One region of the Paeniglutamicibacter sp. ZC-3 genome, then DNA from elsewhere that is predicted to be linked to it. Evidence: riboswitches for the same ligand, from Rfam matches in the RefSeq annotation. Region 1 holds a riboswitch; each other region holds the start of a gene.
The links. A riboswitch is a leader RNA that binds a small molecule or an ion and turns the genes downstream of it on or off. The one in region 1 is predicted to bind cyclic di-AMP.
Positions count from the first base shown of each region.

Region 2: linked by a shared signal. The riboswitch ahead of OIU93_RS18330 (M23 family metallopeptidase) and the one ahead of OIU93_RS02800 (C40 family peptidase) in region 1 are both predicted to bind cyclic di-AMP.
Region 3: linked by a shared signal. The riboswitch ahead of OIU93_RS16215 (M23 family metallopeptidase) and the one ahead of OIU93_RS02800 (C40 family peptidase) in region 1 are both predicted to bind cyclic di-AMP.

Region 1 is NZ_JAOYTG010000001.1:626,435-637,023, reverse strand. Features, by position in the region: gene OIU93_RS02840 (ATP-binding protein) at 1-42, opposite strand, end outside; gene OIU93_RS02835 (response regulator transcription factor) at 95-805, opposite strand; gene OIU93_RS02830 (hypothetical protein) at 939-1,169, opposite strand; gene OIU93_RS02825 (cold-shock protein) at 1,422-1,805, shown strand; gene OIU93_RS02820 (DUF3027 domain-containing protein) at 1,810-2,325, shown strand; gene serC (phosphoserine transaminase) at 2,504-3,625, opposite strand; gene OIU93_RS02810 (metal-dependent transcriptional regulator) at 3,824-4,519, shown strand; cyclic di-AMP (ydaO/yuaA leader) riboswitch at 4,605-4,785, shown strand; gene OIU93_RS02805 (M23 family metallopeptidase) at 4,873-5,796, shown strand; cyclic di-AMP (ydaO/yuaA leader) riboswitch at 5,924-6,077, shown strand; gene OIU93_RS02800 (C40 family peptidase) at 6,083-6,916, shown strand; gene OIU93_RS02795 (HNH endonuclease) at 7,467-7,964, shown strand; gene OIU93_RS02790 (molybdenum cofactor guanylyltransferase) at 7,961-8,629, shown strand; gene OIU93_RS02785 (DUF6457 domain-containing protein) at 8,645-8,923, shown strand; gene OIU93_RS02780 (molybdopterin molybdotransferase MoeA) at 8,934-10,133, shown strand; gene fdhD (formate dehydrogenase accessory sulfurtransferase FdhD) at 10,197-10,589, shown strand, end outside.
Region 2 is NZ_JAOYTG010000024.1:52,002-62,590, reverse strand. Features, by position in the region: gene OIU93_RS18340 (heavy-metal-associated domain-containing protein) at 474-794, opposite strand; gene OIU93_RS18335 (metal-sensitive transcriptional regulator) at 835-1,164, opposite strand; cyclic di-AMP (ydaO/yuaA leader) riboswitch at 2,616-2,796, shown strand; gene OIU93_RS18330 (M23 family metallopeptidase) at 2,977-3,807, shown strand; cyclic di-AMP (ydaO/yuaA leader) riboswitch at 3,910-4,088, shown strand; gene OIU93_RS18325 (C40 family peptidase) at 4,094-4,960, shown strand; gene OIU93_RS18320 (glycoside hydrolase family 16 protein) at 5,426-6,271, shown strand; gene ccsB (c-type cytochrome biogenesis protein CcsB) at 6,612-7,628, opposite strand; gene OIU93_RS18310 (cytochrome c biogenesis protein ResB) at 7,649-9,268, opposite strand; gene OIU93_RS18305 (cytochrome c biogenesis CcdA family protein) at 9,268-10,032, opposite strand; gene OIU93_RS18300 (TlpA disulfide reductase family protein) at 10,059-10,589, opposite strand, start outside.
Region 3 is NZ_JAOYTG010000018.1:46,299-56,887, forward strand. Features, by position in the region: gene OIU93_RS16210 (ATP-dependent Clp protease ATP-binding subunit) at 1-2,514, opposite strand, end outside; cyclic di-AMP (ydaO/yuaA leader) riboswitch at 3,312-3,505, shown strand; gene OIU93_RS16215 (M23 family metallopeptidase) at 3,740-4,546, shown strand; gene OIU93_RS16220 (NAD(P)H-dependent oxidoreductase) at 4,801-5,355, shown strand; gene OIU93_RS16225 (acyl-CoA thioesterase) at 5,467-6,420, shown strand; gene OIU93_RS16230 (alkaline phosphatase D family protein) at 6,516-8,231, opposite strand; gene OIU93_RS16235 (SRPBCC family protein) at 8,381-8,830, shown strand; gene OIU93_RS16240 (glycosyltransferase family 87 protein) at 8,918-10,357, shown strand; gene OIU93_RS16245 (NAD(P)/FAD-dependent oxidoreductase) at 10,347-10,589, shown strand, end outside.

The DNA of each region.
Region 1 (10,589 bases):
CAGGGAGCTCATGAGCGCCACGAGCTTGGTCCGCAACGACACCTGTCGCCAGAATCTGCGGGCACTTTCCACGTGTGGGAACCGGCCTTTCGTCTTAGCGGCGGTCGGCGGTGCGCATGAGGTACCCGACGCCGCGCTTGGTTTGGATCAGCGAGGGCCACTCGGCGCGGGAATCGATCTTGCGGCGCAGATAGGAAATGTAGGACTCCACGATGGAAGCGTCCCCGTTGAAGTCGTATTCCCATACGTGGTCAAGGATCTGTGCCTTGGACAGCACCCGGTTGGGATTCATCATCAGGTAGCGCAGCAACTTGAATTCGGTGGGCGAAAGCTCGATGACCTCGCCGGAGCGGCGGACCTCGTGCGCGTCGTCATCCAGCTCGAGGTCATCCACCCGGATGATCGCGCTGTCTTCCTCGGCCGGCTGGGTACGCCGGAGCACGGCACGGATGCGGGCGACCACCTCGTCGAGGCTGAAGGGCTTGGTGACGTAGTCGTCCCCGCCGACGGTCAACCCGGTGACCTTGTCCTCGGTGTCGTCGCGTGCGGTGAGGAAGAGGACCGGGAAGTGCTTGCCCGCGGCGCGCAGCCTGCGGGTGATGGTGAATCCGTCCATGTCCGGGAGCATCACGTCGAGCACCGCCAGATCGGGGGTGTCGGCCTCCACGGCTGCCAGGGCCTCGCGGCCGTTCGCCGCGGCAACCACCTCGAAGCCCGCGAAACGCAGGGAGGTGGAGAGCAATTCGCGGATGTTTGGTTCGTCGTCGACGACCAGGAGCTTCGCTTCGGGGGTTTTGGCATTCATGGGTACCAGTCTGCAACCGCTATCTGTAAGAACGCTGTGTGTTTGGTGTGCGGGCAAGGGTGCCGCGCCCCATGATCACCCCCAAGATGCCCGGAGCCGGCAGGGCACTTGGGTGGGTATCAGGGGACCTGGGCTAGTGGGAGCGGCGGCGCTCGCGGAAGTTCAGCACCAGGATCACGATGAGCAGGATGAACGCCAACGGCAATCCATAGAGCGCCACGGCCAGCAGCGCCGGGGCAGGGGAAAGCTGCATCGCGTATTGGATGAGGATCACGGCCAGCGCGGCGAGTGAGGCGATGGCAACGCCACCGGCAAGAAAGGTCAGGATGCGTAGGGATGTGGGGGTGGCGGCGGAGGTGTTCACCCCTTAAAACTACCGTGCACCGGCGAAACGGCCATCATGGAGGCCCTGGCCCGTGGGTGGGAAGGGGGCACGCCGCTGATGTCGTACCCTAGAAGATATAGACTTCCCCGGACGCATGAGCCCGCCCGCAAGCCCTCCATAGGGGGACGGGCTGCGTGGTTTCGCGCCGGGACATCGCCAGAAATGGGAACGCGGAACCTGAATGGCCCGCCGTCGTTGCCCCATTGAGACGCAAGAACGAGGTAGTTAGACGTGCCAACCGGCAAAGTGAAGTGGTACGAGCCCTCCAAGGGGTTCGGGTTCCTGGTGACCGACGAAGGCCAGGAAGTGTACTTGAATGCCTCGGCGCTGCCCGTGGGCACGACCGAGCTGCGACCGGGTACCCGCATGGAATTCGGTGTCGCCGAAGGCCGCAAGGGTGCCCAGGCCCTGAGCGTTCGCATCATTGACGACGCACCCTCGGTGGCCCGCGCCAAGCGCAAGCCTGCCGAGGACACCGCGGTGCTGATCGAAGACCTCATCAAGGTGCTCGACTCGGTCTCCAACGGACTGCGCAGGGGCCGTTACCCCGAAAAAGCCCAAGGCGCCAAGGTTGCAGCAGTGCTGCGCGCCGTAGCCGACGATTTGGATGCCTGAACCCATGTCCCGCAAAGTAATGCTCGATACGACACTGGCCAAGGCCGTGGACCAGGCGCGCAAGGCGCTGCTGGAAATCACCGACGAGGCAACGATCGGAGAATACCAGGAAGCCGTGAACGACGGCGAACGCCTGGTGACCCACCGCTTCGACGTGTTGCTCCCCGGCTACGAGGGCTGGAGCTGGTTTGCCACGCTGACCCGCATCCCGCGTGCCCAGGCCAAGGACCTCACGGTGTGCGAGGTCGGGATCCTTCCCGGCGAGGACGCACTGCTGGCCCCGGCCTGGGTGCCGTGGGCCGAGCGAGTTCGACCGGAGGAAATGGACGCCGAGCGCCAGGCCGCCGAAGACGCCGCCGCAGTTGCGGACGGTATCGCCGAAGCATCGGCTCCGGAGGGCTCGGACAATTCCGCCCCCTCAGGCACGGAGGAAGAATCCGCGGAAACCGAGACCGAATCCGCGGCCGCGACGGACGAAGTCGCCTCCGGTGAAGACGTCTGGGACGAAGACGTCAAATAGCTGAATAGGCAACCAGGGGACTTGTCCCCTGAAATGAACAAGGGAGCGGGTAGCGATCGTTGGATGGCTACCCGCTCCCTTGCCGTCGGGCGGCAGGTATCGGCTCAAATAGATCGGGCGGCGCCCACCCGCGGGATCAACCGTGGGTGGGCGCCGCCCGATTCGTAGGCTGAAGAAGCTAGCTGTTCTTCAGCACGTATTCGATGCACTTGAGCAGGGACGAAACGTCCTCGGGCTCAATGGCGACGAAGGTCGCCACTCGCAGCTGGTTGCGGCCGAGCTTGCGGTACGGCTCGACATCGACCACGCCGTTGGCGCGCAGGGTCTTGGCCACCGCAGCGGCATCGATCGAATCGTCGAAGTCGATCGTGGCAATGACGTTGGAGCGTTCCCCGGGGGCGGTGACGTACGGGGTCGCCACTTCGGAAGCCTCGGCCCAGTCGTAGATGCGGGAGGCCGAGTCCGCGGTGCGGGCTGCGGCGAACGCCAGGCCGCCGTTGGCGTTGAGCCACTGCACCTGGGCGTTGAGAGTGACCAGGGTGGACAGGGCCGGGGTGTTGTACGTCTGGTTCAGGCGCGAGTTGTCGATCGCCGTCTTCAGGCTCAGGAAGTCCGGGATCCAGCGGCCGGAGGCGGCAATTTCCTCGGCGCGGGCGATGGCCGCGGGGGAGAAGAGCGCAATCCACAAGCCGCCATCGGAGGCGAAGTTCTTCTGCGGGGCGAAGTAGTACACATCTGCCTGCGAGACGTCGACGTCCAGTCCGCCGGCTGCGGAGGTCGCGTCGATGAGGACAAGCGATCCCTCGTCGGCGCCTTCAACGCGGTGAACCGGTGCAGCGACGCCCGTGGAGGTCTCGTTTTGGGGCCAAGCGTATACATCCACGCCTGCCTCGGCCACGGGAACAGGCCGGGTGCCTGGTTCGGAGACGATGATGGAGGACGGCTCAAGGAAGGGCGCCTTGTTGGTTGCGGCGGCGAACTTCGAGCCGAACTCGCCAAAGGAGAGGTGCTGGGCCTTGTGGCGGACCAGGCCGAATGCGGCAATGTCCCAGAACGCGGTGGATCCGCCCACGCCCAGGACCACTTCGTAGTCGGCCGGGGCGTTGAAGAACGTCTTGAGGCCTTCCTGGATGTCGCGGACCAGGTTCTTCACCGGGGCCTGGCGGTGAGAGGTCCCCAGGAGTTGCGTGCCGGCATCGATGAGAGCCTGGATCTGTTCGGGGCGGACCTTGGAAGGTCCTGCGCCGAATCGTCCGTCCACGGGCAAAAGGTCTTGGGGGATGGTCACGCCGGTGCTCATGTTGCTCCTCATAAGGGGGGGTTATCCGCTGTGGGCACTTCCGATGCGGCAATCCGATGCGCATTGAGGGTGCCCAGTGGTTCAATAATCGCGCACTGGGCGGCCCATTGTGTAATAGCGAGTCGCCAATGTGAACGCGGGTAGAGTGGATCGCGTAGTGATCTCTTGTAACAATCAACCCCTGCGGGAGCTGCAAACGTGTCAGATTTGATCGATACCACCGAAATGTACTTGCGCACCATCCTGGAACTCCAGGAAGAGGGCATCATTGCCCTGCGCGCGCGCATTGCCGAGCGACTGGGGCACTCCGGGCCCACGGTTTCACAGACGGTGGCCCGCATGGAGCGCGACGGACTGGTCGTGGTGACCACCGACCGCCACCTCGAACTGACCTCACATGGCGCAGAAGTTGCAACGGGCGTGATGCGCAAGCACCGTCTGGCCGAACGCCTGCTCGCCGACGTCATTGGCTTGGAGTGGGAGTACGTCCATGAAGAGGCCTGCCGTTGGGAGCACGTGATGAGCGAGCGCGTGGAGCAGCGCCTGTTCAAGTTGCTCGGTTCGCCCGAGTCCTCTCCCTATGGAAATCCGATCCCCGGGCTCGAGACCCTGGGAGGGCCGGAACTGGGTGAAATCTCGATACGTGTCCAAAGTCTCGATTCGGCCCTGGTCGACGGGAATACGGGCCCGGTCCGCGTCGAGCGACTGGCCGAAACCATCCAGGTGGAACCCGAGCTGCTGGTGCAGCTCGATGAGGGTGGCATCCGCCCAGGCGCCCTAGTCACCCTCGAACGGGCCGGCGATTACGTCGTTGTTCGGGTGCAGGGGATCGAGGGCGCGCTGGAGCTTCCGACGGAAGTCAGCGCCCACGTGTTTGTCCGCCGCATGGATTGATAACGGAATTGTAACTTTGACATTAATCCCGGTAGTGTTTCACGTTGGGTTGCACCTAGGCAATCTAGTCCCGATCCGGTTCGCATAACCCTACCGGCGGATCGCGGAGCAAGAATTCCCGGTAGGGGCGGAGGACCCATTCAGCCGTTCCTGGTCTTGGACCATGGATCTTGGGGTGAAGCTGAGTCCACTATGTAGGCTCTGCCGAGTTGATCTCATGACTCGAATCCGACAGCTAACTTCGCAGGCGATACATGAGAGGTTGACATTTGACTCAGCAGCACACTCCCGGGCGCCGCCGTGCTTCCGGACCCGTTGATGCTTCGCCTGCTGAAGGTTCACTAGAGCAGATCGTGGACACCGCCCTGAGTGGTGAAAACACTTCCCGACGTTCCGGTCGACGCGCCCTGAGCGCGGTCCCTGATTCCGTCGAGACCCCTGACAACACGCAGTACACCGGCCGCCGCTTCGTAGCGGGCCTGCGCTATGGCGTATCCCCGGACGCGGACGCAATTGCCGCCACCGAAATTCCCGTCGCCCTGGCTGCGCCGGCAGCACCCGTTGCCGCCCCGGCCGAGGTCGACGAACTGGACAATGTCCTGAAGTTCGCCCCCCGGGCCCAGCGCCCCCGCCTTGGCTTCACGCACAAGCTGGCGGCAGTCGCCGCCGTTTCCGGTCTGGCGTTCGCCGCAGCCTCTCCCGCAAAGGAAGCCGAAACGGCAGCTGCGGGATCCGAGCGCGTCGCCCAGTCCGTCGTGGTCGACGTCATGGCCCCGGCCGACGACGAGGTCAAGATCGAGCGAGCCTCGCTGACCAGCGAATTCACCGAGGAAGACAAGCTGGCAACGGTCTTGACCGCAGCCGGCGGAGACGTCACCAAGCTGGCCGCCGAAGGAGTCCTGGCCCAGCCGGTGGACAGCATCCGGTTGACCTCGCGCTTCGGCCACCGCAAGAATCCGACCGGTCCGGGGTACATGAACCACAACGGCTTGGACTACGCAGTTCCCATGGGCACGCCGATCAAGGCAAGCGCCGCCGGCACCGTCGTGCAGGCCGCCTGGGCCGGCCACTCGGGCTTCCGTGTGGAGATCGACCACGGCAACGGACTGCACACCAGCTACAACCACAATTCGTCGCTGAAGGTTTCGGTGGGCCAGAAGGTCAAGCGCGGCGAAGTCGTCTCCTTGAGCGGCAGCACGGGCAACTCAACCGGCCCCCACCTGCACCTGGAAGTCATCGTCAACGGCAAGTGGGTAAACCCCGAGGCCTGGTTATAACGGCAATTGTCACCGTTCCGTGATCAGAACGTGACTTTTGGATTCGCTTCATATATTCTAAATACGTGACCAGGGATCATCCCTGTTCACCGCCGCGGGAAGTGCCGAGCACTGCCAGCCCACGGTGTCCGTTCAATTACTCGTTTGGCAGTGGCGGGGGACCCACATTCGGTTTCCACACAGGAAGCCTTGGGGTTAAGTGGTTCGGCCTGGCGGCCGGATTGCCGAGTGACTCCCACTCGAACCCGACAGCTCACCTCGCAGGCATCAGGAGAGGCATTACTACGTGACTACACGTCAAGCATTGGGCCGCCACCGCGCGACCCCGGTTCGGACCAACCCACTCGAATCCATCTCGAAGGCAGTTGCCTCGAACGCTGGTTCGGTTGGACGCCAGGCAGCAGTGATTGCAGCCGCATCAGGCCTCGTGCTCACTTTGGGCGTTCCGGCCCAGGGTGATGTTTCCCGCGAAGCAAGCGCAGTTCCCGTTGAAGGCCTCTCAGCAGAGCGTGTAGCCGTCAAGGCCGTTTCGGTCGCGGCTTCCAAGGCCAAGGACCTGAACATCGAACGCGCAGCGTTCACCTCCAAGCCGGCGCCCGCGCCGGTTGTCGTCGCCGTTTCCAACGAGGTTTCCGAGCGCTCCAACGACACCGCCCCGGTGACCCGTTCCAGCAGCAACTCGGACGCCATGGCGCCGGTGACCCGCTCGAACCGCGACTCCACCCCTAAGGCCTCCGAGGCCCCCAAGGTGAAGAGCGACTCGATGAACACCGCCAACCTGTCCGGCATCGCGGCAACCGCGGCCAAGTACGTCGGCGTTCCGTATGTATGGGGCGGCAACACCCCCTCGGGCTGGGACTGCTCGGGCTTCGTCAAGTACGTCTACGCAAAGCACGGCATCAACATCGCCCGCGGCACCTCGGCTATCCGCGCTTCGGGCCAGTTCGTGCGCACCAGCTCCCCGAAGCCGGGTGACCTCGTCTTCCAGAACGGTGGCGGACACGTCGGCATCTACCTCGGCGGCGGCAAGATGATCGGTGCCCAGAACCCGACCGTCGACACCATGCTTCACGACGTTTCCCGCAACCCGCTCTACGGTTACTACACCCTCAAGGGCTAAGCGCCAAGCGTTCCAAGGCCTCCGGTCGATCCATGTGGATCGACCGGAGGCCTTGCTGGTTAATGCGGATTTTTGCATGGAAGCCTACCCGGGCTTGGTAAGCCGGACATTGGCGTGGGTATGCCGATTTCAAGCACCGACGAGGCAGTGAGCTGGAGTGAAGGCTCCCGAACTGACGGCGCGGTGGACGCAGTCGCCCTGGGTGCGGACGGGAAGCAAATCCATGTCTCCAGTTCGGCCGGCATCGAGCGTTCGGGCTACGCAGCAGGCATTTGTACCCTCGCCTTGTTCCAGGCCGGTAACGGTGGTGCGCCCGGGGGACGGGAACACCGTGCGGAGCCCTGTCCGCCAGGTGTTCGAGGGGTGTACTGCAGGGAAAATTATGGTGGCAATTTCAACTGGTTTTCCACAAATACACGCAAAACCGCTGTTTCTTGTCTTAGGCTAGGTCACAGGAGCCAAAGCCGAGTGCCGTGTGCGCCACCGTGAGGGACTTCCGTCGTGGACGGGTCCCTCGCGTTGCGCCGGGTCAGGATCTAAGGATGCGCGTATGCGAACCCTAGTACTGAATGCAGGATTTGAACCGCTGGCGGTCATCACCTTCCGCCGGGCACTTCTCCTTGTCCTCACCGGGAAGGCCACCGTCCTTGCCGATGACGACCGTGACCCGATCGTCGGGGTCAACCAGGTGATGCCCCGGCCGACGGTGATCCTGCTGAATCGGTACATCCGACTTCCCTACCGCAACACCGTCAATGTCTCGCGCCGCGGCGTGCTGCGCCGCGACGGGCACCGCTGCGGATACTGCGGACGCAGCGCCAACACGATCGACCACATCGTGCCGCGCAGCCGCGGCGGGGAGGATTCGTGGGAGAATCTAGTAGCGGCATGCCAAGGCTGCAACAGCGCCAAGGGGGACCGGACGCTAGCACAGCTTGGCTGGAAGCTGCGGTTCGCCCCGAGCCGACCGCGTGGCGCCCAGTGGTTCATTACCGAGCTTGAGCGCCCCGCAGAGGCCTGGAGTCCCTTCTTACGGAGTGCAGCATGAAATTCGATGCGATTATTGTGGCCGGTGGCCGTGGATCCCGCCTGGGCGGCGTCAGCAAGCCCCTACTGGAACACGGAGGGGAAACGCTGCTGGAGCATTCCCTGAACGCCGTCCGGGACGCGCAGGCCATCGCCGTGGTCGGCACCCATGCCCTGGCCGAAGCCGTCACCCGGTACATGGATACCGCGCCGGATTTCCAGCGCGTGGTCATCACCCGCGAATACCCCAGCTTTTCCGGTCCAGCGGCAGCGGTCGCCGCCGGACGGGCGGCCCTGGACGACGGCCCCGACGACGAGAGCGCCCAACGCCAGAACCAGGCCTCAGAACTGACCGTGGTGCTGGCTTCGGACTTCCTGGATCCGGGTCCTGTCGTGGACGCCCTGCTGGCGGCCACAGGGAAGCCCTCCAAAGGGGTCGAGGCATGGGTTCCCCAGGATGCCTCGGGCGTGCTGCAGACACTCTCCTGCGCCATCCTCACTTCCTCCTTGCGACAGGCCATCGACCAGGCCACCGAACCCCGCGGAAGTCTCGAAAATGCGTCAATGATGCGTCTGCTTGCTACAGTGCAGATGGAACGCCTGAAGCTCCCGGATGCGGACTTCAGCGACATCGATACGCCCGGGGATGCCGGGCGCCACGGGATAGCGGTGGCCAACGGCCATTGACAAGGAGAACGCACCATGCCTGCAGCCGAGCTCGAGGATTGGGTCAAGGAACTGCTGGCGGCCTTTGACCTCGCCGACACCAGGATCGACATCGACCAGGTTCTTTCGCTTGCAGGGGTGGCCGCCCACACCATTGTCCGTCCGGCGGCACCGCTGACCACCTACGTGGCAGGCTACGCGGCCGGCCTGGCCGTCGGCAGCTCCCGGTCGGGCGAACTGGACGCCATGGACGCGGCCGACGGATTGGCCCGCGAGGTCCTTGCAGCACGCACCGACTCCCCTGACAACGCCTAGCACGGGCGCCATGGAAGACCACCAGTGGGAGGCCGCGCGCGCCGATGCCCATGCGCTGGGCTCCAGGATTGCCGGCATTCGCGAAACCGTTCCCCTTCACCTGGCCGGCGGACGAATCCTGGCCGCCGATCTGACGGCCGCCTACCCGATGCCGCATTGCGCCACCTCGGCCATGGACGGATACGCCGTCAACGGCACCGGGCCGTGGAAACTGCTCAGGGCGCACGCAGCCAACCCCGCTGCGGCGGACCGCGTGGTGCTCGCCGCCGGCGAAGCCAGCGCCGTGGTCACCGGGTCCCTGATTCCCGAGGGCACCACGGCCATCCTGCGTGTCGAGCACTCGACGCTCCAGGGAAGCCTGCTCTCCAGCGAGCGGACATTGCGCGCTGGCGACGACATCCGGCCCTCCGGCACCGAGGCCTCCGCCGGGGATGTGCTGGCCGCCGCGGGTACGCTGCTGCGGGCCGGTGTGATCGCCACGGCAGCGGTGGCGGGACACGACGAACTCCCGGTCGCTGCCGTCCCGCCCGTGCACCTGGTGTTCACCGGGGATGAGGTCATCACCTCAGGTCACCCGACACCTGGCCAGGTCCGAGACGGTTTTTCGCCGGTGCTGCCCCTGGTCGTAGCGGCCCTCGGCGGCACGGTTGCCAGCAGTACCCGCATCGGAGACACCCTTGCTGCCACCATCGCGGCCATCGACGGCGAAGACGCCAGGGCGGCTGCCCTGGTGGTGACCACCGGGGGCACTGGATTCTCCGAGCGCGACTTCGTGCGCGCCGCGGTCAGCGCCATCGGGGGGCGGGAAGCCATCTCCTCCGTGGCCATGCGACCGGGCCACCCGTCAATGGTCGCGGTGCTTCCCGGCAACCGCCTGTTGGTGGCCCTGCCCGGCAACCCGTTGGCCGCGCTCATGGCCGTTGCAACACTCGTCGACCCGATCCTGCGCGGGGCAAACGGCAGCGCATTGGCCGAACTCCACACGGCAACCTCGGCCACGGACTTCACCAAGCTACCGGGCAGGACCCGTCTGGTCCCGGCCCGTTGGGTCCCGGCTGCCGGCGGTGCCGACCCCGATGCACTGGCACCGGCCGAACATGTGGCACCTGCCATGCTGCGCGGACTGGCCGCTGCCGACGCCATCTTGGTGGTGGGTCCCGACGGCGCCACAGCCGGCGACCCGGTGCCCTATCTTCGGCTACCTTGGTAGGTGTGCGGTCGCCGCACCGCGCGAGCTGCGGAACGCGGCCAAGGCTAGAAGGGCAATAAAGATATGGGACGGAAAATAGCACGCAGGCGCATCGTCCGCGCCACGCTGGATGGTGCGCGGATCGCGCGCGAGGAAAAACTCGCGGTCGAGGAACCCCTGGAAATTCGCTTCAACGGGACGTCCTTCACCACCTCCATGCGCACCCCCGGAGACGACTTCGACATGGTCGCCGGCTTCCTTCTCGCCGAGGGAATCATCAGCCGCACCGAGCACCTGGTCTCCATGCGCTATTGCGCCGGCACCGACGAGGACGGCAACCAGACCTTCAACGTCATCGACGTGCAGGTTGGTTTCGGGGCCCAGGCCCCGGATCTTTCCGCGGCACGGAACGTCGTGACCTCCTCGGCCTGCGGGATCTGCGGCACCAACTCCATCGACGAGGTCTCCAAGAAGTCC
Region 2 (10,589 bases), on a different contig from region 1:
AGAACTTCTGTATGTTCATCCAGATATGCCTACAGGTGGCATATGGGAACCAGATGAGGCTAAGCTGTTTACCCCCTTGTGATGCGGCTCTCGGACAACCACTGGAACGTTCTCAATTGGGACTCCGATACGATACCCACCCCAGGGCATCCCCCAATTTTTTCTGCGTAGCTAGAATTTCTGAGTGCATTGTGGCTCCAATTCAATTGTCCAGACGCTATCTGGACAATTGACGGCCCAAGGGCATGGACTCAACAATTGAAGAAATCTCAGCTATCAGCGGCTGCAGCCGGCGGACTTTCCATCTTGTTCTACCCTCACCGGTACCACCCCATCGCAACGGCCCTGCGCGGCGTCTTTTAAGGCCGTAGATTAGGCCCGGCACCTCCGCGTGTCGTTCACGCTGAAAGTCCAGGGGGAAATCCGGATGTCTGGTCCGCACCCTCTGCCCCTGGGGTGAGTGGGGAAGATGCTTAGACGCTTGCGGAGATGAGCGTGTAGCCGGCCTCCGTCACTGCGGCTTCGAGAACCGAGTTCTCGATGGCGGAGTTGGTGGTGATGACGGCGGTGGAGGTGCCTCCGGCAGCCAGAATGATCTCGACGTTGCTGACCCCCGGGACCTCGTTGAGTTCCTCGGTGACGGAGGAGACGCAGTGGCTGCAGGTCATGCCGTCGATTTTCAGGGTGATGTTGTTCTGGTTCATGGTTTCCTCTGAAGGTTTGGCGGTGATGGTGAGGCCTTCGTTTGAGTTGCTTCCGCAGCCGCCGCAACCGCAGCTTGATTCGTTGCTCATGGGTTCTCCTTGTGGGGGTGATGGAAACGCGTGTTGCGAATTAGCGCAGCAGGCGGTCAATGGCCGTGGTGACCTCGGAAACCTTCTCGTCCACGTAGGACCGGTCCCCGGTTTGGATGCTCTGTTCCGCGGCATTCACGACGCAATGGGAAACGTGTTCTTCCAGCAGGCCGAGGCTGACCTTGTGCAGGGCCGCGTTGATGGCTGAGATCTGCGCGAGGATGTCGATGCAGTATTTGTCCTCATTCACCATGCGGCCGACGCCGCGAACCTGGCCTTCGATGCGGCTGAGCCGCTTCGTCAGGGCGTCCTTGGTGGCCGTATATCCGTGCCCGACGTGATCGTCGAGGGGAAGCGCGATGTTTTCCATACCTCAAACGGTACCCCCAATGGGTATATTGTCAAGTACCCCCATGGGGTATGTGGGTCAAGGCCTGGGCTGATGCGGTTTCCTGCGGCATTAGAGGGGCGGCTTTGTGAAATCGGCCAATATCGAGGCTGGACCTGCGCGACGTCCGGTAGCGATGGGTTATGAGACATCGCTACCGTGCTCTTTGCCGACGCACCGTTGAGTTTGCGACGCAGTTGGATTTGTGAACACCGAGGTGGATGTTTTCCTATGATTATGCCGACACCCGCGATCTGGCGGATTCCATGGTGCCAGGACCAGTTCCAGACCCAATCCCGGACGACTGCGGAATCGCGCGGAGCTGGGTCAGAGCATCATCAGAATGAATCCCGCGACGGTGCACAGGATTCCCGTCCCCGTAAGTATCCATCCGATGAGCAGGGCGGGGTTCCCCGCCCGGGGCGTTCCCAGCCCCCTTCGGTCAGGATGGGGGCTGGTCGTAATGGATTTCACCTTGGGGGCCGGCAGGCAAACCCAGGGTCTCTGCGGGATCGTGCAGCAGGTGGGAAGTTGAATGTTTCATCGAAGAACACGGCGGCTTCTCCGGGAGAAGGGACTGGATATGAGTGAGCTTTTCAGTTCCTAGTCAGGTACCTATAACAGGCAAATGCCGTGGCTAGGTTCGCTGCTTCGAGGTTGCATCGCCGCGTCGGGCTCAACAGATAACCTCATCGCATCTAAGTGGGATAACGGGAATTTGGGCGCTTTTCGGTCTCAGTGGATGGCCCCTGTGGGCGGCAGTGCCGGGACAACGATGTTGTCAGGCTCTTGTCAGCGTTCAGATTCACCGTATTGCGGCGCGTCCCCGACGGTGCTGGAGAGCACCTCCATCGTTCGGTTCCCGAGACCGCCCATGGCCGGCAGGATGTGGTGGGGGATAAACGCATGTGGGACCCGATTAATATCGAGTCCCACAGCGTGCACCGGCCAGAGGATTTAGGTCTCACCGTTACAGCGACTGCAAGCTCCGTTCAAAAAACCTGCAGTCGCCTAGAAAGAGCTTATCAGAGCGTCGTTTCCAGTCGAAGCATCCGTGGTCGTCTGCGTAGATGAGGACTTCTTCCAGGGGCTGCCCTTGAAACGGATGAACCTCACAACCGCTATGCCGGCCTTTCCCTACTCTTCACCTATCACTTCGGCGATCCGTTGCTGCCACACATGTAGGACCAAGGCGGGATTGGACGTGTTCTGACACATGAACACGCGGAAAGGGGGAAGAACGGAACCAGCCGTAGGCGAGGTCGGCGGCCGTATTCGCGAATGAATCCCATGGCCTCACTTTCGCCCGAAGCCCGAGGCCACGCGTTTGCCCGTCGCATGGATTGATAACGGAATTGTAACTTTCTGTATATACCCCGGTAGAGTTAGACGTTGGGTTTCACTTACGCAAATCCGTCCCGATCCGATTCGCATAACCCTACCGGCGGATCGCGGAGCAAGAATTCCCGGTGGGGGCGGAGGACCCATTCAACCGTTCCTGGTCTTGGACCACGGATCTTGGGGTGAAGCTGAGTCCACTATATAGGCTCAGCCGAGTTGATCTCATGACTCGAATCCGACAGCTAACTTCGCAGGCGATACATGAGAGGTAGACATTTGACTCAGCAGCACACTCCCGGCCGCCGTAGTGCTTCCGGACCCGTTGATGCTACGCCTGCTGACGGTTCACTAGAGCAGATCGCGGACACCGCACCGATCGGTGAAAACACTTCCCGACGTTCCGGTCGACGCGCCCTGAGCGCGGTCCCGGACTCCGTTGAGGCCCCCGACAGCATGCAGTACCTTGGCCGCCGCTTTGCGGCGGGCCTGCGCTACGGCGCATCCCCGGATGCGGACGCAATTGCCGCCAGCGAAATTCCTACTCCCCTGGTTGCTCCCACGACTTCGGTTGCCGCGCCCACCGAAGTCGACGAGCTGGACAATGTCCTAAAGTTCGAGCCCCGGACGCAACGCCCCCGACTTGGGTATGCGCACATGATCGCAGCAGTCGCAGCCGTTTCCGGCCTGGCATTCGCCGCCATCACCCCGGGGCAGGATGTCGAGGAAGCTGCCTCGGAGACCCAGCGCGTCGCCCAGACTGCTGTAGCAGATGTCACGGCCCCGGCCGACGACGAGGTCAAGATCGAGCGCGCCTCGCTGACCAGCGAGTTCACCGAGGAAGACAAGCTGGCAACGGTCGTGACCGCTTCCGGCGGCGACGTCACCAAAGTCGAAAGCGGCGGGGTCCTGGCCCAACCGTTGGACACCGTGCGATTGACTTCGCGTTTCGGGTTCCGGAAGAATCCGACCGGCCCGGGTTTCATGAACCACAACGGGCTGGACTATGGGGCCGCGTGCGGGACCCCTGTGAAGGCCAGTGCCGCCGGCACCGTCGTGCAGTCCGAGTTTGCCGGCCACTCCGGCAACCGCGTGCAGATCGACCATGGCAACGGGCTGGAGACCAGCTACAACCACAATTCGGCCCTCAAGGTGTCCGTGGGACAAAAGGTCAAGCGCGGAGAAGTTGTCGCGCTTGTCGGCACCACGGGCAACTCGACCGGTTGCCACGTCCACCTCGAGGTCATCGTCAACGGCAAGTGGGTAAACCCCGAAAGCTGGTTATAACGGCAATTGTCACTGTTCCGTGACCAAAACGTGACTTGTGGATTAGCTTCATATATTCTAAGTAAGTGATCGGGGATCAACCCTGTTCACCGCCGCGGGAAGTGCCGAGCACTGCCAGCCCACGGTGTCCGTTCACTTACTCGTTTGGCAGTGGCGGGGGACCCACATTCGGTTTCCACACAGGAAGCCTTGGGGTTAAGTGGTTCGGCCTGGCGACCGGATTGCCGAGTGACTCCCACTCGAACCCGACAGCTCACCTCGCAGGCATCAGGAGAGGCATTACTACGTGACTACACGTCAAGCATTGGGCCGCCACCGCGCGACCCCGGTTCGGACCAACCCCCTCGAATCCATCTCAAAGGCCGTTGCCTCGAACGCTGGTTCGGTTGGCCGCCAGGCAGCAGTCGTTGCCGCCGCATCCGGCCTGGTCCTCACTTTGGGCGTTCCCGCCCAGGGTGATGTTTCCCGCGAAGCAAGCGCCGTTCCCGTTGAAGGGCTTAGCCCGGAGCGCGTAGCCGTCAAGGCCGTTTCGGTCTCGGCGTCCAAGGACCTGAACATCGAGCGCGCAGCGTTCACCTCCAAGCCGGCACCCGCCCCGGTCGTCGTCGCCGTGGCCGAGGAAGTTACCCCGCGCTCCAACGACACCGCTCCGGTGACCCGTGCCAGCACCAACTCGAAGTCCACCGCTCCGGCGACCCGTGCCAGCAGCGCCTCGGACGCCAGCGCTCCGATGACCCGCTCGAACCGAGATTCCGCCCCTAAGGCCGCCGAGGCCCCCAAGGTCAAGAGCGACTCGATGAACACCGCCAACCTCTCCGGCATCGCGGCAACCGCGGCCAAGTACGGAGGTGTTCCCTACGTCTGGGGCGGCAACACCCCCTCGGGCTGGGACTGCTCCGGCTTCGTCAAGTACGTCTACGCACAGCACGGCATCAACATCGCCCGCGGCACCTCGGCCATCCGCGCATCGGGCCAGTTCGTTCGCACCAGCTCCCCGAAGCCGGGCGACCTCGTCTTCCAGAACGGTGGCGGCCACGTCGGCATCTACCTCGGTGGCGGCAAGATGATCGGTGCGCAGAATCCGACGACGGACACCCTGCTCCACGATGTTACGCGTAACCCCCTCTACGGGTACTACACCCTCAAGGGCTAAGCACAGGCGTTCCGGGGCCCCCGATCGATCCGCAAGGATCGATCGGGGGCCCCGTTTCTTTTTACAAGGATTTTTCAAATGGCTGGTTCTTGGCATCACGCCAGCGATCAAAACGCCACTTTTGATAAATAGTCGCAGGACAGCCGACACGACGGTAAATTCCCCTCCGAAAACCCCCACCGAACCCTTATCGCGTCGAAAAGGGATATGTACCGTTTGTGGTGGAGGGATCTGTAGGAGTTCCCATGCCGGCCAGATGCCGATCGTCCATGAGGCCCCGCAAAGTCATGTCCGGGGTATCCCGAAGGCCGGAAGGCTCAGTGTTCTGATAGATGGAGACCCCGCCTGGTAACGGGCCTCTGCACGCGCGGTCCCGTCGGCAACAACCTGTGAGCTTGCAAGGAATGCACGGGCGGTAGCAACGCACACATTGCTGGGCGCGATCGCTGCGGCTAGCATCGGGAAATGCGCAGGAGGAACGAATTCCGTGTTGGGGCCATGGCCGGATGCATCGGGCTGGGGCTGCTGTTGGCAGGATGTTCTTCCCAGGATCCGATCCCTGAAACCCGCCCTGGCGCGGCTTCCAAGGATGGGATCCTGCTGGACGAGAGGTTCGACGGAAACACGCTGGATACCGCCCTCTGGAATACGTGCCATTGGTGGCAGGACGACGGATGCACGATTGCTACCAACGATGAACTTGAATGGTATCTTCCGCAACAGGTCAAGGTCTCCGAAGGGGCGCTTCACCTGACCGCTGCGCGCAGTGCGATATCCGCATCCGACGGCAAAAGCTATGCCTTCGCTTCGGGCATGGTGACCACCGGGCCGCCGGCCCACCAGATGGGGCCCAAGCTTGCATTCACGTATGGGGCGGTGGAAGTCCGGTTTCGCCTTCCTGCAGGCCGCGGCCTGTGGCCCGCCATCTGGCTGCTTCCCGCCAGCCAAGACTCCCGGCCCGAAATAGACATGTTGGAAGTCACCGGCGAGGATCCTGGTCGCCTGCGGATGCACCTGCATCCCAAGGACAGGTCGGCCCCATCCATCGGAAAGGATTACCTCCTGCCGGGAGGCGCTTCCCTGGCCGACGGCTGGCACACCATCGGCCTGGACTGGTCCCCGGGCAGGCTGGATTTCATCCTCGACGGAAAGCGGGTATGGCGACTGGACGGCAAGCAGGTGCCGGACGAGCCGATGTATCTGGTGATGAACCTCGCCGTCGGGGGCGAGTACCCGGGAGACCCGGACGAAAGCACCCAGTTCCCGGCGACCCTGAGCATTGACCATGTCCGGATTCGTCGCAATGGCTGACCTGGCATCGGTCTGATCGCCTCCTACTGGCGCGAATGCGCAATCCGTTGCGGCCCAGAACAGACGCTCTGTTTCCGGGGACCGGGCCAACCTCTTGCATGTCGGATTTTGGTGCACGGATGTCGCGGCGGGGGGTGGGGCGCCAAATGGAACGCACCCGCCCCCACCGCGACACCCACTCCCGGAACCCAAGATCGTCGCCTGGATCCTGCTGGCCTCCACTGTTGTCGCGAACATCATCGGCTACGTAAACGCCCAGGGAAACTCCACATCCGCGACCCCGAGTGTGTGCACGCCTTGGCAGGCGGTCAGGCCCGCCACGGTTCCCGCGGACGGTGGTCTAGACTCCGGCGTAGGAGTGCAGCCCGTTGAAGTAGAGGTTCACGACGGTGAAGTTGAAGACGAGGCAAAGGTAGCCGATGATGCTCAACCACGCCGAGCGTGCCCCGGTCCAGCCGCCCGTCGCCCGGGCGTGCAGGTAGCCTGCATAGACGACCCAGATCACGAAGGTCCAGACTTCCTTGGTGTCCCAGCCCCAGTAACGGCCCCAGGCTGCCTCGGCCCAAATGGCACCGGCTATCAAGGTGAAGGTCCACATCACGAAGGCAACTGCGTTGATGCGGTAGGCGAAGTTTTCCAACGACGCCGCGCCGGGGACCAGGCGCATAAACGGCATCTTGTCCTTCCTTCCGGCGGCAAGTGCATCGATCCGGGCATGTTGGACCAGTTGGAGCACGTTCATCGCAAAGGTGATGGTGAACAGGGCCGAGGCCAGCACCGCGATGGAGACGTGGATGATCAGCCAGTAGCTCTGCAGCGCGGGCACCAAGTGCGCCACGGGAGTCGGGAAACCCATGGTGGCGCCACACAGCATGACGGTGACCAGGCCGATGACGAAGGTGCCCATGAAGCGCAGGTCCTTCCTCAGCAGCACGAGCACGAAGACGAGGGCCACCAGGAAGGAGCCAGTGGAGAGGAACTCGTACATGTTCCCCCACGGCACCCGGTGCGCGGCAATGGAGCGGCCGGCCACCGCGAACCCCTGCATGAGCACGCCGAGCCAGGTCAGGGAGACGGCCACCTTCGCTGCCATGCGCCTTCCGGAGGCCATGGTGTAGTCCATGGAGTCATTGACCAGTTCGTTCTCCGATCCGACCGATGGAGGCGCCCCTGCTGAACCGGCAGCCACGAGGACCTTCTTTTCCGAGACGAGTGTTGCGGCGTCGATCTCCCGGATGAGCTTGCTGGACTTGGCAAGGTCCCACGCGAAGGCCACGAAGGCTGCCGCATAGACGATTGCTGCCAGCAGCATGAACAGGTCGCTGTACTGCCCCAAGGCCACGTTGATCGTGGGCATGTCGTTTTCCATTCGTTCTCCTAGACTCCGGCTCGCTCAACGGCGGGCCACTGCTGTTCAAGGAGCTCGCGCAGCTCCTTGGCTTCGGCTTCAAGTCCGTGGTCTTCACCACGGGCCAGCAATCCGTATTCGATGACCCGCTCTTCACGGCCCGAGCCGTCAACGGAGGTCTTGATTCTCACCCAGGCCCGGCGACGCGGGGTAAAGAGCGAGATGCCCAGACCCAGCAGCGAAAGGGCAGCAAAGACCGCGACGGGGCGCTTGCTCGGGTCGTAGGCGATGTCCACGCCGATGAAGCGCTTGAGCCCGTCAAAGGAAATGCTTCCCTTGCCGTCGGGCAATTCGTACGTCTGCCCGGCGCCCAGCACGATGCCGCCGGCCTCAAGCTCTCTGCTGTTGAGCTCCGTGAGCTCATCGGTTTCCAGCACGTAGACGTTTTGCGGCATGCCGTCATCCAGCCCCAGGTCCCCATAGTAGGAATTCAGCTGGAGCTGCGGGTTGATCGCATTCGGGTCCCCGGAAATGGAGAACCCTGTCTCGTCGGTCATGGCGGTGGGCAGCAGGAATCCCTGGAACCCCAACTGCTCGGGCTTGGCGTCCGGGACCTTAATGACCATGAGCGAGGTGTACATGCCATCCTGCGGCACCGAAACCACCGATCCGCTGAAGGCAATGTTTCCGTCGCCGTCTCGCACGGTGACCACCGGGGTGTACCCGTTGCCGACCAGGTACATGTCGGCGCCATCGATGCGCAGGGGGTGGTTGACCCGAATCGTTTCCTTTTCGGGTTCGGCATTCGGGTTGCGGCGGGTCTCTACCTCGGCGGTGAAGTCGATGGGCTGGCCGAAGTGCGTGGTGGATTCGCGGTCGAAGGTGACATTGAATTTCTCGAGCTTGACCGAATACGGGTCAAGGGAGTCTTCCTGGAACCAGGTCCCGGGAGTGAACGCGTCATAGGACACCAGGGAGTTCACGAAGGTGTCCCCCTCCACCAGGAGGCGCTGGCCGTTGTAGCCGAAGGCGCCGCCGATGCCGACCGAGGCCAGGAGTCCCACCAAGGAAATGTGGAACAGCAGATTGCCGATTTCTCGGGTGTACCCGCGTTCTGCACCCACCGACGGGCTGGAACCCTCGGGGCGGGCCTCGGAACGGTAACCACGCTTCTTCAGGAGCTTCGCGGCCCGCTCGACAATTTCCCCGTCGCTGAGACCAGACTCGGAGGCCGGCTGGATCTGGATGGTGCCGTTTTGCGGGAGGCGGTTCAACCGTGAGGGCGTGCGTGGCGGCGGGGTGCGCAGCGCCTGCGCGTGCTTCTTGACCCGCGGCAGGATGCAGCCGATCAGGGAGATGAACAGCAACAGGTAGATGGCCGAGAACCAGACGGAGGAGTAGACGTCGAAGAGCTGGAAACGATCGAGCCATTCGCCGGTGGTCGGCTTGTTGGTCAGGTAGGTGGTCACCTGCTCCGGGTTGACCGAGCGCTGGGGAAAGAGTGAACCGGGCACCGCTGCCACGGCCAGGAGCAGCAGCAGGAAGAGCGCGGTGCGCATGCTGGTGAGCTGGGTCCAGGTCCAGCGGAGCATGCCCCCGAAGCCCAGGGCCGGGACCGCAATGTCTTTTTTGGAATCTTTTTTTGCCATTAGATGGGCAACCTGACCTCATTGGTGAACCAATCCTGCAATTGCGTGACCCAAAAGCCCCACAGTCCGGTGGCCATCAGGATTCCCAGAAGAATCAACATGCCGCCGCCGAAGCGCATGATCGCCAGCTGGTGCCGACGGAAGAATTGCATGGCACCCATGCCACGGCGGATCGCCAGGGCGATGAAAAGGAACGGCAGTCCCAGGCCCATGCAGTAGAAAAAGGTCAGCAGGGCGCCCTTGGCAACGTTGGCGTCGGGGCCACTGCTCATGATCAGCACGGCGGCAAGCGTCGGCCCGATGCAGGGTGCCCAACCCAACCCGAAGGTCACCCCAAGCACCGGTGCACCCCACAACCCGGCGGGGGGTTTGCGGTGGATCTTGGCTTCGCGTTGCATGAAGGAGAATCCCCCCATGAACACCACGCCCATGAAAATCACCACCAGGCCCAGCACTTGGGTGACCCACGAGCCCTTGTAGATCATCCAGCCGGCGATCTGTGAAAAGACGACTCCGGCCAGCATGAAGACCGCGGTGAAGCCGAGGATGAACAGCCCGATGCCGGCGGCCATGCGGCCGCGTTTTTGGTCGGCAAGGTCGGCGCCGGAGAGGCCAGTGACGTATCCGAGGTAGCCGGGCACCAGGGGCAGCACGCATGGCGACAGGAAGGACACGAGTCCGGCCAGGATGGCCACGGGCACCGCGATAAGCAGCGATCCGTCCTGGACGATCTCGGCAAACGGGTTTCCTTGGGCCGGCAGCATGAGGGCTCCGGCCAGTACGGGGCTGATCACAACGACTCGGTGAGTGCCGTGTTGATTAGTGCCTTGAGCGTAGCTTTTTCAGCGACGCCCAGGATCCGAGCGGAGACCCGTCCCTGCTTGTCCAGCACCAAGGTGGTGGGCACGGCCTTGAGCGGGACGTACTTGGTCATGGCGAGCTGGATGGCGCCCTGGGTGTCCTGTATGGAGGGGTATTTGATGCCGAAGGTGCGCTCGAAGGCCTCGGCCGCCTCCTTTTCGTCGCGCACGTTGATGCCAATGAATCCGACCTGGCCTTCGAACTCCTTGCTGAGTTCAACCAGGTGCGGAGCCTCGATGCGGCACGGTGCGCATGCGGCGTACCAAAAGTTCAGGACCGTTGCCTGGTCGGCCCACTCGGCTGAGTCAATCGTGGTTCCGTCATAGGCCACCGCATTGATCTCGACCGGTGCCGTGCGGGATTCCGGACCGTATTCCTGGACTGACCCGTCGCCGGCAATGTAGTTCTTGTTGTTTCCTTCGCGGGCCTGCTTGGCCAGGGGGTCTTCTTCGCCGATGCA
Region 3 (10,589 bases), on a different contig from region 1:
CGATTCGTCGGCTGTCACCGTCACGGTGCCTCCCGCGGCCAACTCATCGGAGACCAACAGGTCCGCGACCTTGTCGTCGAGCTCGCGCTGGATGACCCGGCGCAGTGGGCGGGCGCCGAACTCCGGCTCGTGGCCTTCGGCGGCGATCCAGGCGACAGCCGCCTCGTCCACCTCGAGGCCGATGCCGTTGGCGGCAAGCCGGGCCTCGGTGCGGCGCAACTGCAGCCGCACGATCCCGCGCAACTGCTCCGCCTCCAGCTTGCGGAACAGCACCGTCTCGTCGATCCTGTTCAGGAACTCCGGACGCATGGTCTCACGCAGCCGGCCCATGACCTTGGCGCGCAGCTCGCGCTCGGAGCCGGTGCCGGAATCGCTACCGAAGCCCAGCGGGGCGCCTCGGCTCGCCAGGAACTCGGATCCCAGGTTGGAGGTCATGATAATGACGGTGTTGCGGAAGTCGACGGTGCGGCCCTGCCCGTCGGTGAGCCGGCCGTCGTCGAGCACCTGCAGCAGCAGGTTGAACACGTCGGGGTGCGCCTTCTCCACCTCGTCCAGCAACACGACCGAGTAGGGGCGACGCCGGACGCGTTCGGTCAGTTGCCCCGCCTCGTCGTAGCCGACGTATCCCGGAGGGGCGCCGACCAGCCGCGAGACCGTGTGGCGCTCGCCGAACTCGCTCATGTCGAAGCGCACCATGGCGGACTCGTCGCCGAAGAGCGAGGCCGCCAGCGCCTTGGCCAGCTCGGTCTTGCCCACGCCCGTGGGGCCCAGGAAGAGGAAGCTGCCGACCGGGCGGTTTTCGTCGCCCATCCCGGTGCGGGAGCGGCGAACCGCCTTGGCAACGGCAGCCACAGCATCGTCCTGCCCGACGACCCTGTCGTGGAGCTCGTCCTCCAGACGGGCCAGGCGTTCCTTGTCGTCCTCCGTCAGCCGCGCGGCGGGGATGCCGGTGGCGCGGGCGATGACCTCGGCGATCTGGGCTTCGTCGACCACCGCGTCGGCGGTGCCGGTGCCGGACTCCTCGGTCTCGGCCAGCCGGGCAGAGATTTCCTCGGCCTCGTCGCGCAAACGCGAAGCGTCCTCGTAGCGTTCCTCTGCCACCGCGCGGTCCTTGGCGGCTGCGAGTTCGGCTATCCGCGACTTCAGCGCCACGGTGTCGATGCCCGGTCCGCGCTTGAGGCCCAGCCGGGCACCCGCGGTATCGATCAGGTCGATGGCCTTGTCCGGCAGGAACCTGTCGGTCACGTAGCGGGCCGACATTTCCACCGCGGCGCGGATCGCCTCGTCGGTGTAGGTGACCCGGTGGTGCTGCGCGTACCTTTCCTTCAATCCGTGCAGGATCGTTACGGCGTCCTCAATGGAGGGCTCGCCGATGGTCACAGGCTGGAAGCGGCGTTCCAAGGCGGGATCCTTCTCGACCTTGCGGTATTCGGCCAGCGTGGTGGCGCCGATGAGGTGAAGTTCGCCGCGGGCCAGCCGTGGCTTGAGGATGTTGCCGGCATCCATGGAGCCCTCGCCGCCTGAGCCGGCGCCCACCACGGTGTGCAGCTCGTCGATGAAGACGATCACTTCCCCGTCCTGCGCGGCGATCTCGTCCATGGTCTGGGTCAGGCGCTCCTCGAAGTCGCCGCGGTAGCGGGTGCCGGCGACCATGGCCGGCAAGTCGAGCGCGATGATGCGCTTGCCTGCCAGCTGATCCGGCACCTCGCCGGCGACGATGGCGCGGGCGAGGCCCTCGACAACGGCGGTTTTCCCGACGCCGGCCTCGCCGATCAGCACCGGGTTGTTCTTCGTGCGCCGGGCCAGGATCTCGATGGTCTGCTCGATCTCCTGCGTGCGGCCGATCACCGGGTCCAGCCCGTCCTCGGCGGCCCGGGCGGTCAGGTCCATGCCGAATTTCTCCAGCAGTGGCGTCTCACCCTTGGCGGGCTGGTTGGCCTCGGCGGATTTCCGCTGGGTCGGAGATGAACCGGAGCGTTGTTGTTCGGCACCCTCGGCGGCGGCCTGCAGGGTCTGCGGAGTGACTCCGGCGGCGCCGAGCACCTGCCCGGCCGGGGATTCGGTGTTGAGCACGAACGCCAGGAACAGGTGTTCGGGATCGATGTAGGTTGAGCCGAAGGCGCGGGCGACCTGGTAGGCGTCGAGCAGGGCGCGCTGGGCCGATGGGGTCAGCGCGGGAGCGGATTCGGAGTGTCGCGGCCCGGATTCGGGCAAGCGCTGTTCGGCGTCGCGGGCAATCGCTCCGGCGTCGGCCCCGGAGCGGCGCAGGGCCTCGTCGACGGGCTCGATCTCGAGCATCACGCGCAGCAAGTGCAGCGCGTCGATGTCGGTGTGGCCGTGTTCAACGGCGAATTGCGCGGCACGGGTCAGTACCTCGTGCGTGTGGCGGCTGAGCAGTCGGGTGATGTCGACGGGGCGCCCGAAGCGGCTGGTGCGCTGGCCTTGCAGGTAGCGCGCCAGGAAATCCTCGAAAGAGCCGTTGCCGGCGCCGGATGGGCCAAAGAATGCTGGCATGTTTCCTCCTATTGGATACTTGAGTGCTCTTGGCTCAAGTTAACGCGGATGCCAACAGGATATTCCCGGGCATGATTCCGGCGGGGCAATGTTCGCCGACGGCGAGATGCCGGGGGCGACGGCCTGGAGATGCTTTCAGCACGGCAGCACGGAATATGCCTGCTTCAGGGTGTCACCAGCCGCTTGCCCTTCAGGCAAGCGGCTGGTGGGGGACGGTGGTCCTTCTTGCCCGAGGCGTGGAGGTGCCAGTGTTCCCTTTTCCGCACGCCGAGACGCAGGCAGGTGATAGTCCTGTCCATCAACAAGGACTTCGCCGCGGCCACAATGTTCCCGTTAAGGAAGAAGGTCCAACCCAGGATGGATTTGCGGGTCTTCACCTACTGAACCTGCCGCATTATCCGCAACTGGTTGAAGGCGTGGTGATCCGCAATGGAGGGAATCAGCCCGACGACCGGCTTGGACTGCACCATCCGCGCCGCCGCAGAGCCCGGGCCCACCGTCTACTTGATCACATTTAAGCTACCGTCCCGGGGGAGCTCCTGACTATTGCCATCCAGATGGAATCCGGGCTGCTGGCGCAGCCCTACTATGACGCCATCCGACCGGGCTCCTAGTCACCATGGAAAGGGCCGGAAGTCCGCACTTGTGCGGGTATACGGGATCGAGGTAGCGAGAGCCATCGACCGGTGTCGGCATCCACGTATTTGTCCGCCGCATGGATTGATAACGGAATTGTAACTTTTGTATTTACCCTCGTAGGGTTTTACATCGGGTCGCATCTAGGCAACCCAGTCCCGATCCGGTTCGCCCAACCCTACCGGCGGATCGCGGAGTAAAAATTCCCGGTAGGGGCGGAGGACCCAATCAACCGATCCTGGTCTTGCACCATGGATCTCGGGGTGAAGTTGAGTCCACCTTGGTGGGCTCGGCCGAGTTAATCTCATGACTCGAATCCGACAGCTAACTTCGCAGGCGATACATGAGAGGTAATCATTTGACCCAGCACCATAATTCCGCGCGCCGCCGCGCGTCCGGCCCCGTTGATGCCAAGCCCGCCAACGCTTCCATGGAGCAAATCGCGAACGGCGAAAACACTTCCCGGCGGTCGGGCCGCCGCGCACTCGGCGCGGTCCCGGATTCCGCGCAATCCCCGAATGACACGGAGTATGCCGGCCGCCGATTCGTGGCAAGCCTCCGCTATGGAGCGGCCCCGGACGCTTCATCCATGGCCGCCGCCGAAGTCCCTTCCGCATCTGGTGCACAGTCGGTGCCCCTGCCGATGCCTGCGGAAGCCGGCAAACTGGACAGCGTTCGGAAGTTCGCCCCCCGGAACCGGCGCCCCCGCCTCGGGTTGGCGCACAAGCTCGCAGCAGTCGCCGCCGTGTCCGCCCTGGCATTCGCTGCCGCCCCCGCGCAGGAGGCCGAGGAGGTTGCCCCAGAGCCCCAGCGCGTCGCCCAGACCGCCGTCGCGGATGTCAAAGCCCCGGCCAGCGACAAGCTCACGGTCGATCGCGCCTCGGTGACCAGCAAGTTCATCAAGGTGGAAAAGAAGGAAAAGAAGCCGGCCCCTGTCACGACCGTTGCCGCCGCAAAGGTCGCCAAGGACGCCAAGCCGGCGCCCGCCGCCACCGCTGACACCGGAAAAGTCACCAAGCTCGCCCAGCCGGTGGACAGCATCCGGTTGACGTCGCGCTTTGGTTTCCGCAAGAACCCGACCGGTCCGGGGTACATGAACCACAACGGCCTGGACTACGCAGTTCCCATGGGTACGCCGATCAAGGCAAGCGCCGCCGGCACCGTCGTGCAGGCCGAATGGGCCGGCCACTCCGGCAACCGCGTCAAAATCGACCACGGCAACGGGCTGGAAACCAGCTACAACCACAACTCGGCCCTCAAGGTGTCCGTGGGACAAAAGGTCGGGCGCGGCGAGGTCGTCGCCCTGGCTGGCAGCACGGGCAACTCAACAGGCCCCCACCTGCACCTCGAGGTCATCGTCAACGGCAAGTGGGTCAATCCCGAGGGCTGGCTATAACGGCCAGGACTCGCCGATTTTTGGCGGACTTCATTTCGTATACCTCGAGAAGGCGTCCTGCAAAGCTGAAACGATCCAGATCACCACGGCAATGACCGCAAGAACGCCCACGATTCTCCCTACGCGGCCGCTTCCGAGCATCCAAGAATGTGTTGCTCGTCACGGCCGTGTGGGGAATCGAGATGCCCATTGCGTGGTTGACATTGATTGACGCATCAAGCAGCACCCCCCGAAAAAACAGGAGACTTCCTCTTATGGCAACCACCGTCCTGACCCTCGTCGGTTCCCTCCGCAACGGTTCCACCAACCAGCAGCTGGCCGAGGCCACCGTCGCGAACGCCCCTGAGGGCGTTGAGGTAAACCTTTACGCCGGCATCGAGGACATTCCGTTCTACAACGAGGACATCGACGTCGAGGGACAGGTTCCGGCTGCTGCCGTCGCGCTGCGCGAAGCCGCCGGTGCGGCCGACGCCCTGCTGCTGGTTTCCCCCGAGTACAACGGCACCATGCCTGCAGTGCTGAAGAACGCCATCGACTGGCTTTCCCGCCCGATGGGCGCCGGTGCCGTCTTCGGCAAGCCCGCCGCCGTCATCGGCACCGCCTACGGCCAGTTCGGTGGCGTGTGGGCCCAGGACGAGGCCCGCAAGGCCGTCGGCATCGCCGGCGCCACCGTGCTGGAAGACGTCAAGCTCTCCATCCCGGGTTCGCTGGTCCGCTTCGCCGAGACCCACCCGATGGACGACGCAGAGGTTGTCGGCCAGGTTTCGGCAGTGCTCGAGGGCATCCGCGCCGCCGCCGAAAGCAACTAGTCCAGAAATGGCATTGACCCTTCGGGGTCGAAGAGTGCACCTGTGGCCGGTACCTGTTTCGGGTGCCGGCCACAAGCGTCTGCTGCGGCGGCACATGGCTAGTATTGGCACATGAACGACGTGATGACGCTGCGCTTCCTGGCCGCACCGACCGATGTTTCCGAAGACGGGCTCACGGTCCAGGCCGGGCGCGTGCTCGAGTGGATCGACAAGGCCGGCTACGCCTGCGCCGTCGGCTACTCCGGGGGGTACTGCGTCACCGCCTACGTCGGGAACGTCCACTTCACCCGGCCCATCGAAAACGGCGACCTGATCGAGGTCACCGCCCGGATCGTGCACACCGGGCGCAGCAGCATGCAGGTGGTGGTCACCGTCGACGCCGCCGACGTGCGCGAACGCGTCTTCAAGCCCGCCATGGACTGCATCCTGGTCTTCGTGGCAATGGACGAGCAACGCCGCGCCAAGGTGGTCCCGCCCTGGAAGCCGGCCGATGCCGCAGCGGCCCAACTGGCACATGGGGCGGCCGACCGCGTGGCCGCGCGCGCCGAGATCCGCCAGGCCATGCTGGCGCAGGAGTACACGGAGGCCGGCACCGCGCCTCGCGAGAAGTTCAGGTTCCTGGCCTCCCCGACGGACGTGAACTGGGGAGGGAACGCACACGGCGGGATCGTGATGCGCTGGATCGACGAGGTCGCCCGGGCCTGCGCCATGGGGTGGTGCGGGGATGATGCGGTGGCCGTCTATTCCGGGGGCATCCACTTCACCAATCCCATCCACATCGGCGACGTCGTCGAGCTCGAGGCGCGGCTGATCCACACCGGACCGCATTCCATGCACATCGCCGTGCACGTGCGCGCCCGGGACCCCCGCGAAACTCAGTGGCGCGACACCACCCAGTGCATGACCATCTTCGTCGCCCGTGACGAGTCCGGCCGCGCTTCCGCGGTGCGGCAGCTGGTGCCCGTCAGCGAGGAGGACCGGCGGCTGGACGCACACGCCGTGGACCTGGTCCGGCGGCGGGCGGAACTGAGCCCCCTGCGATTCGCCACGGAGCGGGTGTACTGAGCCGGCGGCAAATACCGTACGGGGCAGGTGCGGCCGGGCATCGGACGGTGCCCGCGGTTGCCGGCAGGGCGGTGCCCTGGAGATCCCCGCCCCGTTTACGATTCCGGCGAATGCGTGTGGTCGCCGCGCGCCCGAAGCGAGGCAACCTCCACGGTGTCCAACCTCGGATGCATATGGTCCCCATCCCGGACCACCCCGGTGACCCAGCTGATTTCCAGTCCGTCGCCGGTGGCCTCAATGATGGCCAGGCAATTGTCGAACCACGGCCCCTTGATGCCGCTCCAGGCAAACGGGGGGTTGGGCACGTGCGCCTGGCTCGCCATCCAGGCCCCGAAGGGGACCGCGGGACCCAGCGCCAAGGCTGCGGCAAAGTACCGCAGGAACCGGGGCAGCGGGTTGCGGATCGGGGAACACACGGCCTGCAGGATTCTGCTGCCGCCCTGTCGTTCGACTTCGGAAACGTAGGAAAAGTGCACATCCCCGGAGAGGAACGTGACGGTCTGCGGGACCGGTCCGCGCTTGCCGTCGGCGACCTCCGTGGCAAACCGGGCGACCTCCTGGAAGCTGCTTTGGAAGGCCGCCCAATGTTCAAGGTCGAAGGTCCTGCGCAACCGCTCACCCAGCCAGCCCCGGAGGCTTCTGCGGCTCCCGCTGGAGATGGCCTCATCCCAGGATTCCACGTGGTGCAGGCCCATGGGCAGCAGGAAGGGCAACGAGGTGCCGATCAGCAGGTGGCGGAAGCCGCCGCGCATCCGCCCATCAAGCCAAGCAAGTTCAGTCGGGTCGAGCAGGGCACGCCGCCCGGGGTCCAAGGTGCGTGCTGCCCGGGAGTCAACCACGATCAGGCGCACCGCATCCCAGTCCCGGCAGTAGCTCCAACTGTGGCTTTCGGGTTCCGCGTCGACGCGCTCGGCGAATTCGTCCAGCTCGGCGGTCAGGTCCAGCTCGCCGGTTCCCGTGTGGGCAGCGATGCGCCGCCACAGCGGATCGGCAGCCCGCTGATCGGGGGAGAGGTTTCCGAGGTGCTGATAGATCCAGTACGAACCGATCCCGGAAACCATGCGTTCGTGCCACCAGCCGGTCTTCTGCATCTCACGTTTCCACTCCAGGGATGAGTTCCAGTCGTCGCGGATATCGTGGTCGTCGAACATCATGGCGCTGGGCAGCGTGGAGAGAAGCCAGCGGTTGGCCGGGTCCGACCAGGCCAGGCTATAGAGGTGGGCGTATTCCTCATAGTCCTTCAGCTCTTCCCCGGGGGCTTCCTTGATGTTGCGGCGTCTGCGGATGAACTCCTGCATTTCCAGGCTCGTGGAGTCCGCGTAGACCTGGTCGCCAAGGAACAATGCCAGGTCGGGCCAGCGGCCGTGCTCGAGCCCGGCCATGGAGAGGGCGTAGGCGCGCATTGCGTCGACCCCGTGCGTACGATTGCCCGCTTCGTCATGCGGGACACTGGTGCGACAGGATCCAAAGGCCAGCCGGGGTTCCTTGGCCGGATCCAGGGTGGCGATCATGGAGTCGGGGAACCCGTCCTCGATGGGCCAGACACGTTTTCCGTTCAGGTGCACGGTGTAGGGACGGACGGTTCCCGCCTTTAGCCCGGATACCTCGACCAGCGCGTAGTGGTGGCCGTGGGCACCGAACGTCGCTGCCTGCCAGGAGTCCGCGCCGCAGCGGACCTCGACGGTGCAGGCCATGGCGGTTTCGACCCAGATGCTGGCGGAGGTGTTGTCCACGTGGCGGAGCATGGGGCCGAGCAAAAGGCCCTGGGCGGTCTCCGGGCCGAGGCCGGCCGGTGTGGTTCCAGTGCTCATCGGAATTCTCCCTGGTGGTGCCGGTCAACCCAGAATGGCACACCGGAAACCTCCGGCATAGACCGGAATTCCACCAAAACCCGGACCCCGCCCTCTCGTCCTGGCCCGATGTGCCGCTGCGCGGTGCGGGCAGTGCATAGGATGGGCTGATGAGTCACTCCCGCTACCTGCAGACCCGCCGGCGCTTCATCCCCGCTGCTGCCCCGCACGAGGTCTTCGAGCTGCTCACGAATCCCGAAATGCACCCTGTCATCGACGGCTCCGGAACGGTGCGGGCCTCCAGCGGCCGGTCACAGCGACTGACCCTGGGCAGCGAATTCGGCATGCAGATGCGTCTGGGCGTTCCCTATCGCATCAGCAACACAGTGGTCGAATTCGAGCAGGACCGGACGATCGCATGGAGGCATTTCAGCGGACACCGCTGGCGCTATGAACTCGAACCCCAAGGGTCCGGGACACTGGTCAGCGAAACCTGGGACGCCAGCCGGCTGCGGCACCAGTGGATGCTTCGGCTCCTGGGCTTCACCCGGAGAACCGGGCCGAACATGGAACGGACGCTCGAGCGGCTCGCCGCGCAATTCCCCGGCCGCGCCGAGTAGGGCACTGCGGAAGGGCAAAACACCGAGCGCCACCGTGCGCCACCGCGCATCACGCACCTCCCGGCGCCGGGCACTAGGCTAAAAGCCATGAGCCAACCACCCGCCCCGGGCCCGACGAAGCCACGGCTCGCACCGATGCGCATCACCGTGCCCAGCCGCAGCGACGCCTTCCTGCGCAAGTTCACCGAGGTCATCGGCGGGCCATTGGGCAGGCACTCCAGCCCGGGGCGCATCGCCCCCGGGTTCTTCACCGTCGAACGCGTGCTGGTCATCCTCACGGTGATCGGTGCGTTGCTGGCGGTTCTGGCGAAGAATGCCTGCAGGCTCAATGGCTGGGGCGGCACCAACCCCTATGCGTGGGCGTGCTATTCGGACTGGACGGCACTCTTCCACGCCCGCGGCTTTGCCGAGAACGCGTTCGCCCCCTTCGCCGCCGGCGCCGAGTTCGAATATCCCGTGTTGATGTCAGTCATCGCCTCGCTCACCGCTGCCCTGGTGCCGGCCGGTGAATTCGACAGGTCGCTGGCCTTCTTCGACCTAAACCTCTTCCTGGTGGCGGGCCTGTGGCTCGTCGTCGTCGTGGCCACCGCACGGACCGCCGGGCGCCGCCCCTGGGACGCCGCCATGGTGGCACTGGCCCCGGGGATGGTCCTTGCCGCCTCGATCAACTGGGACATGTGGGCCGTGGCTTGCCTGGCCCTGGCGATGTTGGCCTTCTCGCGGCAAAACACTTTCCTGGCCGGGGTGCTCATCGGCGTGGGGACCGCGATCAAGGTCTTCCCGCTGCTCTTCTTCGGCGCCGTGATCGTGCTGGCCATCCGCACGGGCAGGTACAAGCCGCTCATCGTCTCGCTGGCCGGGGCGGTCCTGGCCTGGTTGGCGGCGAATCTGCCCATGGCCCTCGTGAACTTCGACGCGTGGAAGCACTTCTTCACCTTCACCGAGGACCGCGGGGCGGGGCTGTCCTCCTTCTGGCACATCTTCAACGTCACCGCCGGCGTCGTGCCGCAGATGGCGGAGCTGGATGCCGCCACCATCAATGCGCTGGCCCTGGGGCTCTTCGTGGCCAGTTGTGCCTTCATTGCCTATCTGGGCCTCAACGCCCCGGTGGCCCCGCGGCTGAGCCAGCTGGTGTTCCTCATCGTCGCCTCCTTCATCATGTTCAACAAGGTCTACTCGCCGCAATTCGTGGTGTGGCTGATCCCGCTGGCGGCACTGGCCTGGCCGAAGTGGAAGGACTTCCTCATCTGGCAACTCTTCGAGGTGCTGCACTTCTGGGCGATCTGGATGTACCTCTACGCCACCACCGCCGACATCCAGGCCTCCAACACGTTCCCCACCTCCTTCTACGTCTTTGCCGTGCTGGGGCACATGATCTCCACCGGGTACCTGATGTACCGGGTGGTCCAGTCGATGTACGACCCCGAGCTGGACCCGGTGCGCCGGGTGGGGCAGTCCGATCCGCAGGCAGGTGCCTTTGCCGGGGCGAAAGACCGGTTCGTTCTGGGAGCAAAGCATGGCGCATGACGTTGCGGTGATCGGTGCCGGGCCCAACGGGCTGGCCGCAGCCCTGACGATGGCCAGGGCGGGGCTTTCGGTGCGGCTCCTTGAGCGCAACGACACCGTGGGAGGTGCCGCGCGCACCAGGGGGCTGGGGTACCCCGGGGCAATCCACGACCTGGGCTCGGCGGTGCACCCGATGGCGCTGCTCTCGCCGTTCTTTGCGGAGATCGGCCTGCGGGACCGCGTCGACTTCGTG